3 regions of the Peribacillus sp. Hz7 genome follow, and region 1 is predicted to be linked to each of the others. Evidence: riboswitches for the same ligand, from Rfam matches in the RefSeq annotation. Region 1 holds a riboswitch; each other region holds the start of a gene.
The links. Region 1 has a riboswitch for cobalamin ahead of ACE199_RS12770 (ABC transporter substrate-binding protein). Riboswitches for the same ligand answer to the same signal wherever they lie in the genome.

Region 1 (4,369 bases):
GAACAACGGCTTCATCTTCGTCTGACCATGAATGAAATAGGCCTTTTTGATGGGCATATCGACCGAGTGAAACGGTTTCTTTCACCGTATAAGAAAACGCAAGCGAAGAATGCTGTGGTAAAACGGCAATCACTTGTGCTAATTGCTTTGCTGAATATTCCTTTAGACTTTTGCCTTTAATTTTAATTGTACCGGCTTCATAAGCTAACACGCCGCTTAACATGCTTAGAAGTGTTGTTTTTCCGCTTCCATTTGGGCCGAGTATTCCAAACAACTCCCCTTTATTTACCGTAAAAGAAACCGAATCTAAGACAGGGTGATTATAATACCCACCCGATAACCCCGTTACTTCAAGCATCTTATCTCTCCCCTTGCCTTCTTCTTTTTAGTAAAATTAAAGCAAATGCTGGCGCACCAATTAAAGACGTAATAACACCAATTGGCAATTCAGATGGTGATATAATCATCCTTGCGACCAAATCAGCTAATATTAAAAAACCACTGCCGATGAGTAACGATAACGGCAATAAATGTTTATGATCTGGTCCCCAAATTTGCCGAATAATATGAGGAATAACGAGACCCACGAAGCCAATCGTCCCTGATACAGCAACAGCAGCTCCGGTTAAAACAGAACCTGCTATTAAAATGGTTAACTTCCGTCTTTGTACATTCACACCTAAATGCTTCGCCCGATTTTCCCCAAATGTCATGGCATTTAGTTCCTGAGTATTCATCATTAAAATCAGTGAACCGATAACGAAAAACGGCAGGATAATTACAATATAGTTCCAACCGCGCATCGACACACTCCCCATGAGCCAGCCGATAATTTGACGTAATTCCTCACCTGTTAACGCAATCATGAGCGAAATGAACGCACTTAAAAATGAACTAAAAATAATCCCTGTTAAAATAATCGTTTCAACCTTCATCGATCGATCCATTTTTTTAGCAAAAAGAAGTACACAAAAAATCGTGACGACCGAAAAGATTACGCTCAATATCGGAAGTGTAAAGCTACCTAAAACAGGTATAGAAAGTCCAAGAAAAATCGTCGCAACGGCTCCAACAGATGCGCCTGAAGAGACCCCTAATGTATATGGATCCGCAAGCGGGTTGCGCAACAAACCTTGAAAGGCAGCTCCCGCAATAGCGAGAGATGCCCCTACTAAGCCCGCTAACAACACACGCGGCAAGCGAATATTCATGACAATATTCGTAAACATCGTATCTGGTTGTGCTGCAATGGGTAAATGAAATACTTCCTTACCTAATATCTGAAATAATGTGAGAAAAGGAACTGAAACTGAACCAATTGAAATCCCTACCATCATCGAGAATAGTAGAAAACTAACGGCAATAATATAAGCTAAAGGTTTATTATTAGTTAAAGATTTCCGGATAGATTGCTTCAGCAAGTTCCTCTACTCCCTCTACTAAACGTGGGCCAGAACGAGTAACTAAATCAGAATGCACATCATAGATTTGTTCCTGTTTAATCGCTGTAACATCTTCCCACCCGCTGCGGCTTTTCACTTGGGCAACTGGATCTTCTGTGTAGTATCCATAAGTCGTAACGATTACATCTGGATTAGCAGCAATCATTGATTCTTCATCAATTTTAGCCCATCCTTCAAGATCTCCTGCTACATTATCTGCTCCAATCATTTGCAGCATTTCATTCATAAATGTATTTTTACCCGGAGAATAAATTTCAGGTGCTGGCGATACTTCAATCAACACTTTCTTACGGTCCTGCTCTGTCACAGCCTTCGCCTTTTCTTCAATCTCTTTTAAATCTTCCTGCATATCTTGAACAAGTTCCTCTGCTGCTTCGTTTTCACCTGTTGCTTGACCAATCATTTCAATGGATTCATAGACCTGTTCAAAGTTTTGTGAATCATTAACGACTAGTACTGGAATACCTACTTCTTTTAATTGTTTAATTCCTTCGCTTCCATTATGAGCATTAGAGGCATGAGCCAGCACTAAATCCGGCTCCATTGCAATCACCTTCTCCGTATTCATCTCCATGCCGCCGATTTTCTCAATCTTCTCTACCTCTTTTGGATAATTATCGTTATCTGAAACACCGACAACATTGTCACCTGCCCCTAGTTCAAAAACAATTTCTGTGTTGCTCGGAATAAGGGAAACAATTTTTTTCGGCTCTTTTTCAATTGTCACTTCTTCACCCGCAGCATCCTTAATTGTCACCGGAAAAGCTTGAGTAGCAGTTGGCTCATTCCCTTTAGAAGTTGAAGCATTTTCTTCTTTAGAAGAATCACCACATCCTGCCATAAGACCTACCGAAAGTACTAACAAAGCTGACAAACTAGATAATTTTTTCATGCTTATCCCCCATTTTGCTTTTTTGAACATAGAAAAAACACCTCCTACAGGATAAGAGATGTTTGCATGGCTATTATGTATAAATGGATATCCGCCATACACTTTCCTATCCGCGTAGGTATTATAAGTGTTCGGATAGGCAGGTCTCCTGGCTTTTAGAAACCGTTTACAACACCTTCCCATAAACCTACAGTGGCATTCGCTGTAAACTTCTAATAACAGTGGCGGGACCGCGTTGGATTTTCACCAACTTCCCTTTTAAGTCAATGTAGACACCTTATCCGTTTCATATGTATAGTTCATTATGCTTGATTATACACTAAAGATGGATAGGAGATAATCTTTTTTATGATTCGAAGGAAAATTCAGGATTTATTAGCTGATACACGCGTTCCATATCAATATGTTGCTTTACATGATTCGCAAGCAAATTATAAGCCTCTTCTCGTCTCTCGGCATCCGATTTAACCGTTTCCTGCACTTCCGGCAACCCTTTTTGTTTACGAATTTGATTAACTAGTTCTCTCGTAAATTGACGATTATGAAACACACCGTGAAAATACGTGCCGATGACACGCCCATCATTCGATATGGCACCATCCTCGCGGCCATCTTCTAATAATAAAAAAGGACTTGCTTTGGCAGCATCAATTTTTGTTCTTCCAAGGTGAATTTCAAAACCTGAAAGTGTCATCTCACTTAATCCGATTGCTTGAACAAGACGACCTGTCATTTGCTTTGTTTTCTTTTCTTTATTAAAAACGGTCTTCACTGGAAGCAAAGAAAGGCCAATCGCACTTTCACCACTGCCTTCTACTGCATCAGGGTCTAGTAATTCACATCCTAGCATTTGAAAACCGCCACATATACCGATAACTCGCTTTCCTTTTGCATGAAGTTCACAAATGGCCCGGTCAAATCCTTCCTCTTTCAACCACGCTAAGTCACCGATTGTATTTTTCGTACCCGGAATAATTAATAGATCTGGCTCGCCAAGCTCTTTTACTAAACTAACGAGGCGCACACCAACATCCGGTTCATCAAAAAGTGGATCCACATCCGTAAAGTTAGAAATACGAGGTAGACGAATCATCGCTACATCAATCGCAAATTCATTTTGCTTTGGTTTTTTAAAACGTAATGAAGAAAGGGCAAGGGAATCTTCCGCTTCAATATTGACATCAATATATGGAACAACACCGAGGACCGGGATGCCTGTTTCCTGCTCAACCCAACGGATTCCGTCATCCAGCAGTTCACGCATACCACGGAATTTATTAATAATAATGCCCTTAACACGCTTTCTTTCCGCTTCATCTAAGAGTGCTAGCGTTCCGACAATAGAAGCAAATACGCCTCCGCGGTCGATATCAGCAACTAAAATAACCGCTGCATCTGCCAAATGAGCCATTCGCATATTAGCAATATCTCGATCTTTCAAATTAATTTCTGCTGGACTGCCTGCCCCTTCTAAAACGATTACATCATAGGATTGTTGCAGCTTACGAACGGATTGTTCCACGATTGGCATCGCTTCTTGGACAAAGTTGTTACGATAGCTTCTCGCATCCATATCTAAAAAGTGTCTACCATGAACAATCACTTCTGACACCATATCTTGCTTTGGTTTTAATAAAATGGGATTCATATCGGTTGTCGCAACGACACGTGCTGCTTCCGCTTGAACGCCTTGCGCTCGTCCAATCTCACCGCCATCTGATGTCACGAATGAATTCAGCGCCATGTTTTGTGATTTAAAGGGCACAACACGTAATCCATCATTAGAAAAAATTCGGCAGAAGGCTGTACAAATGACACTTTTCCCTACATCAGAGGATGTTCCTTGAATCATAATTGCTTTTGCAGTCATAAACATACCTCGCTTCTTTAAAATTCTAATCCTTTTACAGCAGGAATTCCGCTTTCATAGTAATGTTTCGTCGCATCAATCGTAGACACAAGATCAGCAAGTTCGATTAATTCATTCGCTGCACTTCTCCCTGTTACAACGAGA
Region 2 (4,369 bases), on a different contig from region 1:
CATCCCTTAAAGTCCAGCCAGCCTCGTCTAATAATTTCGCGGCTTTTTCTTGATCATATACGACAACTTGAGGTTCAATATCTGCTGTATATGGGAAGTTTGTTGATAAAATATTGTCTGCTTTTTCTTCTAAGCCAGATGTTACGCTTTCTACCATAGTTGCTTTATCAAAGCTCATATGTAGCGCTTCACGAACGCGAATATCCGATAATGTATCGCGTGTTGTATTCATGATTAATTGTCGTGTTGCATAGGGGGCAGATACTTGCGTTTCGTACTCACCAGAAGCTTCTAACTCCTTAAATGTATCGATACTCATGACACCTTCACCAACTATTAAATCAAGCTCACCTTTTTCAAGTGCCAATACGTTTGTTTCAGCATCAGGAATGATTTTGACTTTGATTTTTTCAACGTTTGGTACTTCACCCCAGTAATTGTCGTTGCGTTTATAAATCGCATATTCATCGACTTTATATTCTTCTAAAATCCACGGGCCTGTACCAATAGCTTCTTTGACACCTTTTGATGTGTCGTCACCTTTTGGGAATCCAGCTGCACCTAAAATACGAACAGGACGTGCAACTGCCAGCTCTTGAAGTGCTGCATAGTAAGGTTCTGTTAATGTCATTTCAAGCGTGTGTTCGTTCACTACTGTGAACTCATCAATCTTTGTCATAACGCCTAACCACGTATGTCCGCCTGTTGCATTCATATTTTTTAGTAATGAATCAAAGTTGCGTTTAATAATAGCTGCATCTAAATTAGAGCCATCTGAAAATTGGACGTTCTTACGAATATGGAATGTATATTTTTTACCATCTTCAGAAATATCCCAACTTTCTGCTAATTTAGGAACCAATTCACCGTTTTCTCCGTAGCTAATAAGGGGCTCATACACCATTGTTTGTGCGAACATTTGTGATGGATTGTAAATGTGCGGATTCATTTCTCCAACGTCGCGTGGCCATGAAGTTGTGAGCATATTATCTTCTTCTTTTTCCTTGCTGTTCTCGTTATCATTTGAGCATCCAGCGAAAAAAATCGATAGTGCTAGCATCATGAAAAAGAATAGGGTTAGTCCTTTTTTTCGTTTATTGCGTTTCATATCAACTTCTCCTTTATAATTGATTTGTAAGATAAGTAAACAGTCAAAACTGTAGAACCCATTTTGATCTACTTGTTTAAAATGGGTTCTTTGTATTTATCGCAAAATATGGGTTTGTGAAGTATTTTTAATCAAACTTTATTTCAAAGTTACAACTGTTTGTATAATTCTTTCGGTTTCTGTATAAAGAGCACAAGCATTATTAAAGCGATTAATACTGTGCATACGATAAAGAGTCCTTCATATGAGAACCACTGGATAACCCATCCCATGATAAAGCCACCTAGTGCAAAACCTAAATCATAAGAGGCGAGGAAAACACCGAGTAATACATACTTCGATTTTTCTGGGATAGCAAAGGATAAATAAGTGGTCAATGTTGGATATAACATAGCAGAAACTAATCCATTGAAAATAGCAGAAACATATAAGAGCCAAGGCACTTGAGTAACAAACAATAACAAGGATGTGCCAATGATTGAAGTACTCAATACGATAAGTATAAAATTTGTATGCCACTTGCCATCAGAAGGAATATATTTCCTGAAGAGATACCTACTTGCGACAACGATCATCGATTGCAATAGCAAGTACGCAACAGGGGTTCCAATTTCTTCTGTGACTAAATAGAGCGGTAAGAATGTATTAAGCGCACCAAAGACGAATGCACCAGTGAGCATAACAGTTGATGCTTGTATTAAGCTCTGTTTATTTGGAGCGCTTAAAAAACTTTCTTTTACGAGTTTAAGAGAAACGGGCTTGGACGCTGCTTTCGTTTCTTCAAATGGTGTTCTAAATTGTAGGAGTAGTGGTAGCAGTGCAAGAGTGATGACCAATACATAAATGGCTTGCATATCCGCCCATAAATACAGGGCTAGTGCAGGTCCGTACAATCCTGGTAACACCGTAGAAAGTGAATACATGGCCATCCCTTGTCCACGATCCTTATCTCGTAAAATATCTGCAATCCCGATTTGCATCGACATAGAGAAGAAGGCTGTGACTACACCTTGAAGTGATCGAACAGCGTACAAGCTATCCACTTCTAACCAAACATACAATAGTAGTGCTAGTGCATGAACAATGAGTAATGTCCACATTACTTTTTTAACGCCGTATTTAGCAATCATTTGTCCAGCAAATGGGCGTAAGAACATACAAACAAACATGTAAAGCCCCATCATGATTCCAATTTCAGAGGTCTTAAAGCCATAATGCTCTGCCTGTAGAGGGAAAATTACAGTCAATACGGAATTGGCTGTAAAGAATAGCATCGATAGCAAATAGAGCTGGATCATTTTGAAACTTATAGGTTTTATATTCAACGGCTGCTCCTCACTTATTTCCCCTGCTACTTGCACACTTGTATAGTTTCTCTTGTTTAATTTTTTGTTTCACTATTATTGATTCTCCTCTCTATTTTTCCACATCCCCATACAATAAAAAAACAGCTCCTACACAAGGTAGTAGCTGTGAAAACGATTCTATGTAAAAGTACATATTTGTACAAGTCATGCAAGCGTTCTAACATCTCCCTATCCTCCGTAGGTTTTTTCGATGTTGTAAATCACTGGCAGGTCTCCTGACTTATGATCATCACTAAACTACACCTTCCCATCCTTCGACAGTGGTTTTTTGTAGGTAGCTCCCATTTACAGTTGCGGGACAGTACCGGACTTTCACCGGTTTCCCTTTTAAGCCAGATTAAACAATCTGGCACCAGCATTACATAGTATTCGATTATGGAGTACTATACCACACTTCACATATGTGTCAAGTTTTTCTAGTTGTTCCTTTAACACCAATATTTCCGCTACTCTATTTTGTACACTATTATTACCTGCCGTGCTATAGCTTGGCGGTCTAGACATTACTTCTGAAAAAAACGACTAAAATATCTAGGGTGATCAAAAGTTTTTTACTAGTTATTTTGTGCGTAATCTTGTTAAACAGCGAGAAGATGCAAGTCTTCATTACATATCCTTTACCAGAGAAAGAGAATATGTATTCTTTATTTCAAACTCAACAAAGCGATTTTATTCTTCTAAAAGTACAAAGATATTTTGAATTTGATAAAAAAACTTCATCTTACTATTCAAGGTTCTATTAAAGAGCATCGAAGCACAATAGAATTAACTAAATCATAGTTAATGTTTCATTCTGAAAAACATCAGAATCATAATTTGATATAGCAAAAATTTGCAATAACGAATATAATTTGTGATAGGTAAACTTTTTTTGATTTCATTTCCATGAAGTGAATATTTCCATTTTGAGAGAACATGTGTAATTTCTTTCTTATTTACTGTATTTCGTTTATAGATAGGGTTAGTGGCTGAATTTATCAAAAATTACTTAAGGTTGAAACTAATAAAATATAATAGTTTACAAATGATTTTCACTTAATCATTTTCAAGATAGATAAGCTTTATATTTCATTATGAAGATAAAGAAAAATTTCATATGGTATTGGAATGGGTGTATTCGTTTAATTGCGAATACTTAAATGGGAAGCCGGTGCAAAATCCGGCACGGTCCCGCCGCTGTAAGGGGGAGTCCTATGTATAAGAGCCACTGGATAATATCCGGGAAGGCGCATAGAGATGATGAACCTAAGTCAGAAGACCTGCCCGTTCTAGAAATGCTGTTAAACCTACGGGAGATGGGGGAGGTATTAGAGTGCTATGAAGACGAATTTGTTCTTAAACGATAGGCATTTCTGACCTGATAAATTCTGGTTGGGAATGCTTTTTTTGTAGTTTATATTTTATCGAATAATTAAAATTTGTAATTGAAGGTGAGAAAATATGTTTTTAAAAAGGTCTAATTTATTCCGTTCATTTGTTGGACTACTAGTAATGTTCACAATCTTTGTTGCTGGTTGCAGCAACACAACAAAAGATCAAGAAAATGCATCAGATAAAGAAAAAACAAAAGTTGTTACTTTTTCTTGGCCTGGAGATATCGGTGACTTAAATCCACACACGTATTTTCCAAATGAATTTTTTTCCCAGGCTATGGTATACGAACCTCTTGTTTATTACGGTGAAGGTGGAGAAATTCAGCCTTGGTTAGCAGAGAGCTGGGATATATCGAAAGATGGAAAAGAATATGTATTCCATTTGAGAAAAGATGTTCAATTTTCTGATGGTTCGCCATTTAATGCTGAAATCGTTAAGAAAAACTTTGATACGGTTTTAGATAATCGTAAACAACATGAATGGGTGGAATTAATTAATCAAATTAAAAGTACAGAAGTAG
Region 3 (4,369 bases), on a different contig from region 1:
ATTGCTTCTTATCTTGAATCATATTGACACTTGAGGGCTTCCAAAAGTTATTAATCAGCTGGGTGTAGGTATCATAAAATTTCTCATATTGAATGTCATTCCAAAGGAGAAAGCCTGAAGCTTCTCCTTTGAATACGCCGGTTGCCTTTGTCGGATACGTTGGTTCTAACATTCGGATTTTTTTAATGTGAGTTGTCATATGTTTAAGCTCCTTTTCTTGATAGATAGAGAAGCAGGTAGTTTTTCAGCTAATATTGGTGTCTAGCTCTACCGGCTCCGCTTTTAAGATGAACAGCTTTCACAAGCATTGTTAAATTCCGAAGAAGTCGAACGAACATAGTAGGTAGATTTCAGTTGGCTTTCCCAAGCGGTTAAGTGAATATCTAATAAGTCTTTCGCTTTAATCGTATTATGAACATATAAATTAAAGCTGATGGCTTGGTCTACATGGCGTTGACGAGCGGCGTTTTGTTTAATGCTTTCTTTTTGATCTAAATGGAAGCGCGTTTTTTTATAGTATTCATACGTATTTGGCGTTAAACCAGGCGCTGTCACTTTGAATTTAAAGTTCTTCTTTTCCTCATAAAATTCGATTTCGTATAATGGATCGATGCCGTCTGTTGAGTTCCCGATTTTTGCTGTGGACGAGTTCGGCGCAACAGCCATCAAATATCCATTACGAATTCCGTTTTGTTGAATGTTGTGTTTCAGTTCGTTCCATTTCTCATCATGGTAGTCGCGCAGTTCGAAATAGTGACCGGTCTGCCAGTCTGAACCTTCGAAATAGCGGTAGCTGCCTTTTTCTTTTGCTAGTTCGCATGATGCTTGAATCGTTAAGTAAGCGATTGTTTCGTATAAAGAATCAGCAAGCTGAATCGCTTCTTCAGATTCCCAGTAGATTTTTTTGACCGCGAGCAGGTGATGCCATCCGAATGTTCCAAGACCAATCGCGCGATAACGTTGATTAGAAATCTTTGCTTGTTTAACAGGTAAGGTATTGATATCAATCACATTATCAAGCATGCGTACTTGAATAGGAATTAAGCGTTCTAGAACTTTCGCTTCAACAGCACGTGGTAAATTAATAGAAGAAAGATTGCAAACGACGAAGTCTCCGCTTTTTCTTACGATAACAATGTCGCCATCTTCTGTTTCATATTCTTCTGTAATCGATGTCGGACTTAGGTTTTGGGCGATTTCGGTACATAGATTTGAGCAATAAATCATTCCTTTATGACGATTCGGATTTTTTCGATTCACCTCATCGCGATAGAACATATAAGGAGTTCCTTCTTCTAATTGTGAAATCATAATTCCTTTCATGACATCAATCGCTTGTACTTTTTCGTAAGCATAGCTTGGGAGTTTACCATGTTCGGCTGCTTCAACAGCGAGTGCGTAGTGCTTACGGAAGCTTCCGTTGCCCTTTTCCTCATCGTAAAAATCTTCAAGAGAGAAGCCGAGATTTTGCTTCACACTATGCGGATCGAATAAGTACCATTCTTTACGATCTCGAACTGCTTCCATAAATAAATCAGGAATACAAACCCCAGTAAAAATATCATGAGCTTTCAAACGGTCATCCCCGTTTTGTGTTTTTAAGTCTAGGAAACTCATAATGTCTTTATGCCAGGCATCTAAGTAAATAGCAATCGCACCTTTTCGTTGTCCAAGCTGGTCTACGCTAACCGCCGTTTGATTGAATAGGCGAATCCAAGGAGTAGTGCCAGAGCTGTTTCCAGAGAAGCCGCGAATATCTGATCCAAGAGAACGAATCTTTCCTACGTATAATCCAACGCCGCCGCCAAACTTGGATACTTTTGCGGCATCGTAGTTTGAAAGATAAATGCCATCAATGGAATCTTCTACAGCATCAATAAAACAGGAACTTAGTTGTCCGTGCGTTTTTCCTGCATTGGATAGTGTAGGTGTGGCAACCGTCATATAAAGATTAGACATCGCCCAGTAGGCTTCTTTAATTAGATCTAGACGTTTATCTTTCGGTTCATTACGCATAATTTCCATCGCGATAATCATAAAGCGTTCTTGCGGCAACTCATAGACAGCGTTTTTCTCAGGGCGAGCTAAGTAACGGTCATTTAGCAAGTAGATGCCAATATAAGAGAAAAGCTTATCCTTCTCGGGGTCAATAGATCGTCCTAATTCTTCCATTTCTGCTTTTGTATAAGATTCTAGTAATTCCGCTTTATAAACAGGGTAACGTTGCCCTTCTTGTACGCTTGATAGCTGTTTTATTAAATCGTAGAACGGGCCGTAAGAAGTGTCTGTATACCCGCGATTGATTTGCGCTTCTCGATACATAGAGTTTAATAATTCTGCAGCAGCAACGAATGTCCAGTCTGGAGCATCAATATCGACGTTCTCAAGTGCCATTTGGATAAGCTTCTTAGACGTTTGTGCAGCACCTACATCTGCTTGTCGATCCAACCATTTTTGAAAGCGTTGTTTGTATTTATCCATATGGAGTGTATGGTCGAAATCATTTGATAGGGAAGCCAACTGCAACATGCTTTGTTCTTTTGAATTTGTTAGAGTAGTCAAGGGAAGAAGCCTCCTTTTGTATTTTAGGTAAATAAAAAAATCCACCCGAGAATGAGTGGATTAAACGACTGAAATAAAAGACTAGTAAAGATAGCTTTTAGGCAATCGTTTCATCATCTCAATCCTCGAAGAATAAGAAACTAGAATGAAGTATAGGCAGGTCTCCTGACTTATGATCTCTCTACTTTGAGTCCTTCCCGTATTCCGATTAATACAGTGGCTTTCTCATTTCGTCACATTTACAGTTGCGAGGACAGTTCCGGATTCTCACCGGATTCCCTATTTAGCCATCTCTGGCACCTTTACTTTATATATCAATATATAGATGTTTTTGGTTTATTTTTGTCAATATCTAGTATTGATTGCAAGTATTATCATAATCTATCTTTTGCTAAATTTCAACTATTTATTTTTGAGCATGGAAAGGATAAATTATATTATTTAACCTATATAAAAAGTAGGAAAAAGGAATATTAGGAATTTAAAATGGCTAAAATTGTGATAGAATAGAGGGGACATATGGTATTCTTTCAAAGGAAGATTACCAATAAAATTTTACACAAAAGGAGAAATAACGTGGAAAAAGTACTTATTTTCGGACATAAAAATCCAGATACAGATACAATTTGTTCTAGTATCGCTTATGCTGATTTAAAAAAACAATTAGGTGTTGAAGCTGAACCAGTTCGTTTAGGTGAAGTAAATGGCGAAACACAATATGCATTAACACAATTTAATTTCGATGCGCCTCGCCTTGTTGAAAAAGTAGCTGGCGAAGCAGCTGGCGTTATTTTAGTTGACCATAACGAACGTCAACAAAGTGCAGATGATATCGATCAAGTACAAGTGTTAGAGGTTATTGATCATCACCGTATCGCTAACTTTGAAACAAGTGATCCGTTATATTATCGTGCTGAGCCTGTTGGATGTACAGCAACGATTTTAAATAAATTGTATAAAGAAAATGGAAAATCAGTTCCGAAAGAAATTGCTGGTTTAATGTTATCAGCTATTATTTCTGATACATTATTGTTTAAATCACCAACATGCACAGACCAAGATGTAGCAGCAGCAAAAGAATTAGCAGAGATTGCTGGTGTAGATGCTGAAGCATACGGTTTAGAAATGCTTAAGGCTGGTGCTGATTTAAGCGACAAAACAGTAGAGCAATTAATTTCTCTTGATGCAAAAGAATTCTCAATGGGAGAAGCAAAAGTAGAAATCGCTCAAGTGAATGCGGTAGACACAAATGACGTACTTGCTCGTCAAGCTGAGATCGAAGCAGTAATTAATAAAGTGATTGACGAAAAAGGATTAGATCTATTCTTCTTCGTTGTAACAGACATTTTAAATAATGATTCTGTAGGTCTTGCACTTGGTAAAGAAGCAAGCGCAGTTGAAAAAGCTTATAATGTATCATTAACAAACAACACAGCAACGCTTAAAGGTGTTGTATCTCGTAAAAAGCAAATCGTTCCAGTATTAACGGATGCTTTTACAAAATAATTTGTAGAATAAAGGCTGTTCGAAAGTTGCTTTCGGGCAGCCTTTTTACATGTAAACGTATTTTTGGGAAGGCTTAATGGTTGAAGGGACTTACTTCATCATATTTACTGCTTGTATAGTCCATTCATTGTTGCTGCCGTTGTATAAGAAGGTGTATTAAGGAAGCCAGCTGATCATATATTTGTTATCTTCTGTTGGATGTGCTTCTTTTACAATATGGAGAGGTTGGAATGTGTCGACCATGACCGCGAGTTCGAGCGTTTCTTTTTTGCCGATACTAGCTTCAATTTTCCCGGGATGC

Region 2: it holds a riboswitch for cobalamin, as region 1 does, so the genes downstream of both, cntE (staphylopine family metallophore export MFS transporter CntE) here and ACE199_RS12770 (ABC transporter substrate-binding protein) in region 1, are expected to answer to the same signal.
Region 3: it holds a riboswitch for cobalamin, as region 1 does, so the genes downstream of both, ACE199_RS08880 (ribonucleoside-diphosphate reductase subunit alpha) here and ACE199_RS12770 (ABC transporter substrate-binding protein) in region 1, are expected to answer to the same signal.

What each region holds. Positions count from the first base shown of each region.
Region 1 covers NZ_JBHHJV010000008.1:70,342-74,710, reverse strand. The annotation lists gene ACE199_RS12780 (heme ABC transporter ATP-binding protein) at 1-358, opposite strand, end outside; gene ACE199_RS12775 (FecCD family ABC transporter permease) at 360-1,421, opposite strand; gene ACE199_RS12770 (ABC transporter substrate-binding protein) at 1,387-2,355, opposite strand; cobalamin riboswitch at 2,478-2,650, opposite strand; gene ACE199_RS12765 (cobyric acid synthase) at 2,702-4,225, opposite strand; gene ACE199_RS12760 (cob(I)yrinic acid a,c-diamide adenosyltransferase) at 4,243-4,369, opposite strand, start outside.
Region 2 covers NZ_JBHHJV010000006.1:45,220-49,588, forward strand. The annotation lists gene nikA (nickel ABC transporter substrate-binding protein) at 1-1,108, opposite strand, end outside; gene cntE (staphylopine family metallophore export MFS transporter CntE) at 1,258-2,433, opposite strand; cobalamin riboswitch at 2,664-2,845, opposite strand; cobalamin riboswitch at 3,568-3,756, shown strand; gene nikA (nickel ABC transporter substrate-binding protein) at 3,916-4,369, shown strand, end outside.
Region 3 covers NZ_JBHHJV010000004.1:272,142-276,510, reverse strand. The annotation lists gene ACE199_RS08885 (ribonucleotide-diphosphate reductase subunit beta) at 1-199, opposite strand, end outside; gene ACE199_RS08880 (ribonucleoside-diphosphate reductase subunit alpha) at 283-2,529, opposite strand; cobalamin riboswitch at 2,701-2,881, opposite strand; gene ACE199_RS08875 (manganese-dependent inorganic pyrophosphatase) at 3,139-4,068, shown strand; gene ACE199_RS08870 (homogentisate 1,2-dioxygenase) at 4,225-4,369, opposite strand, start outside.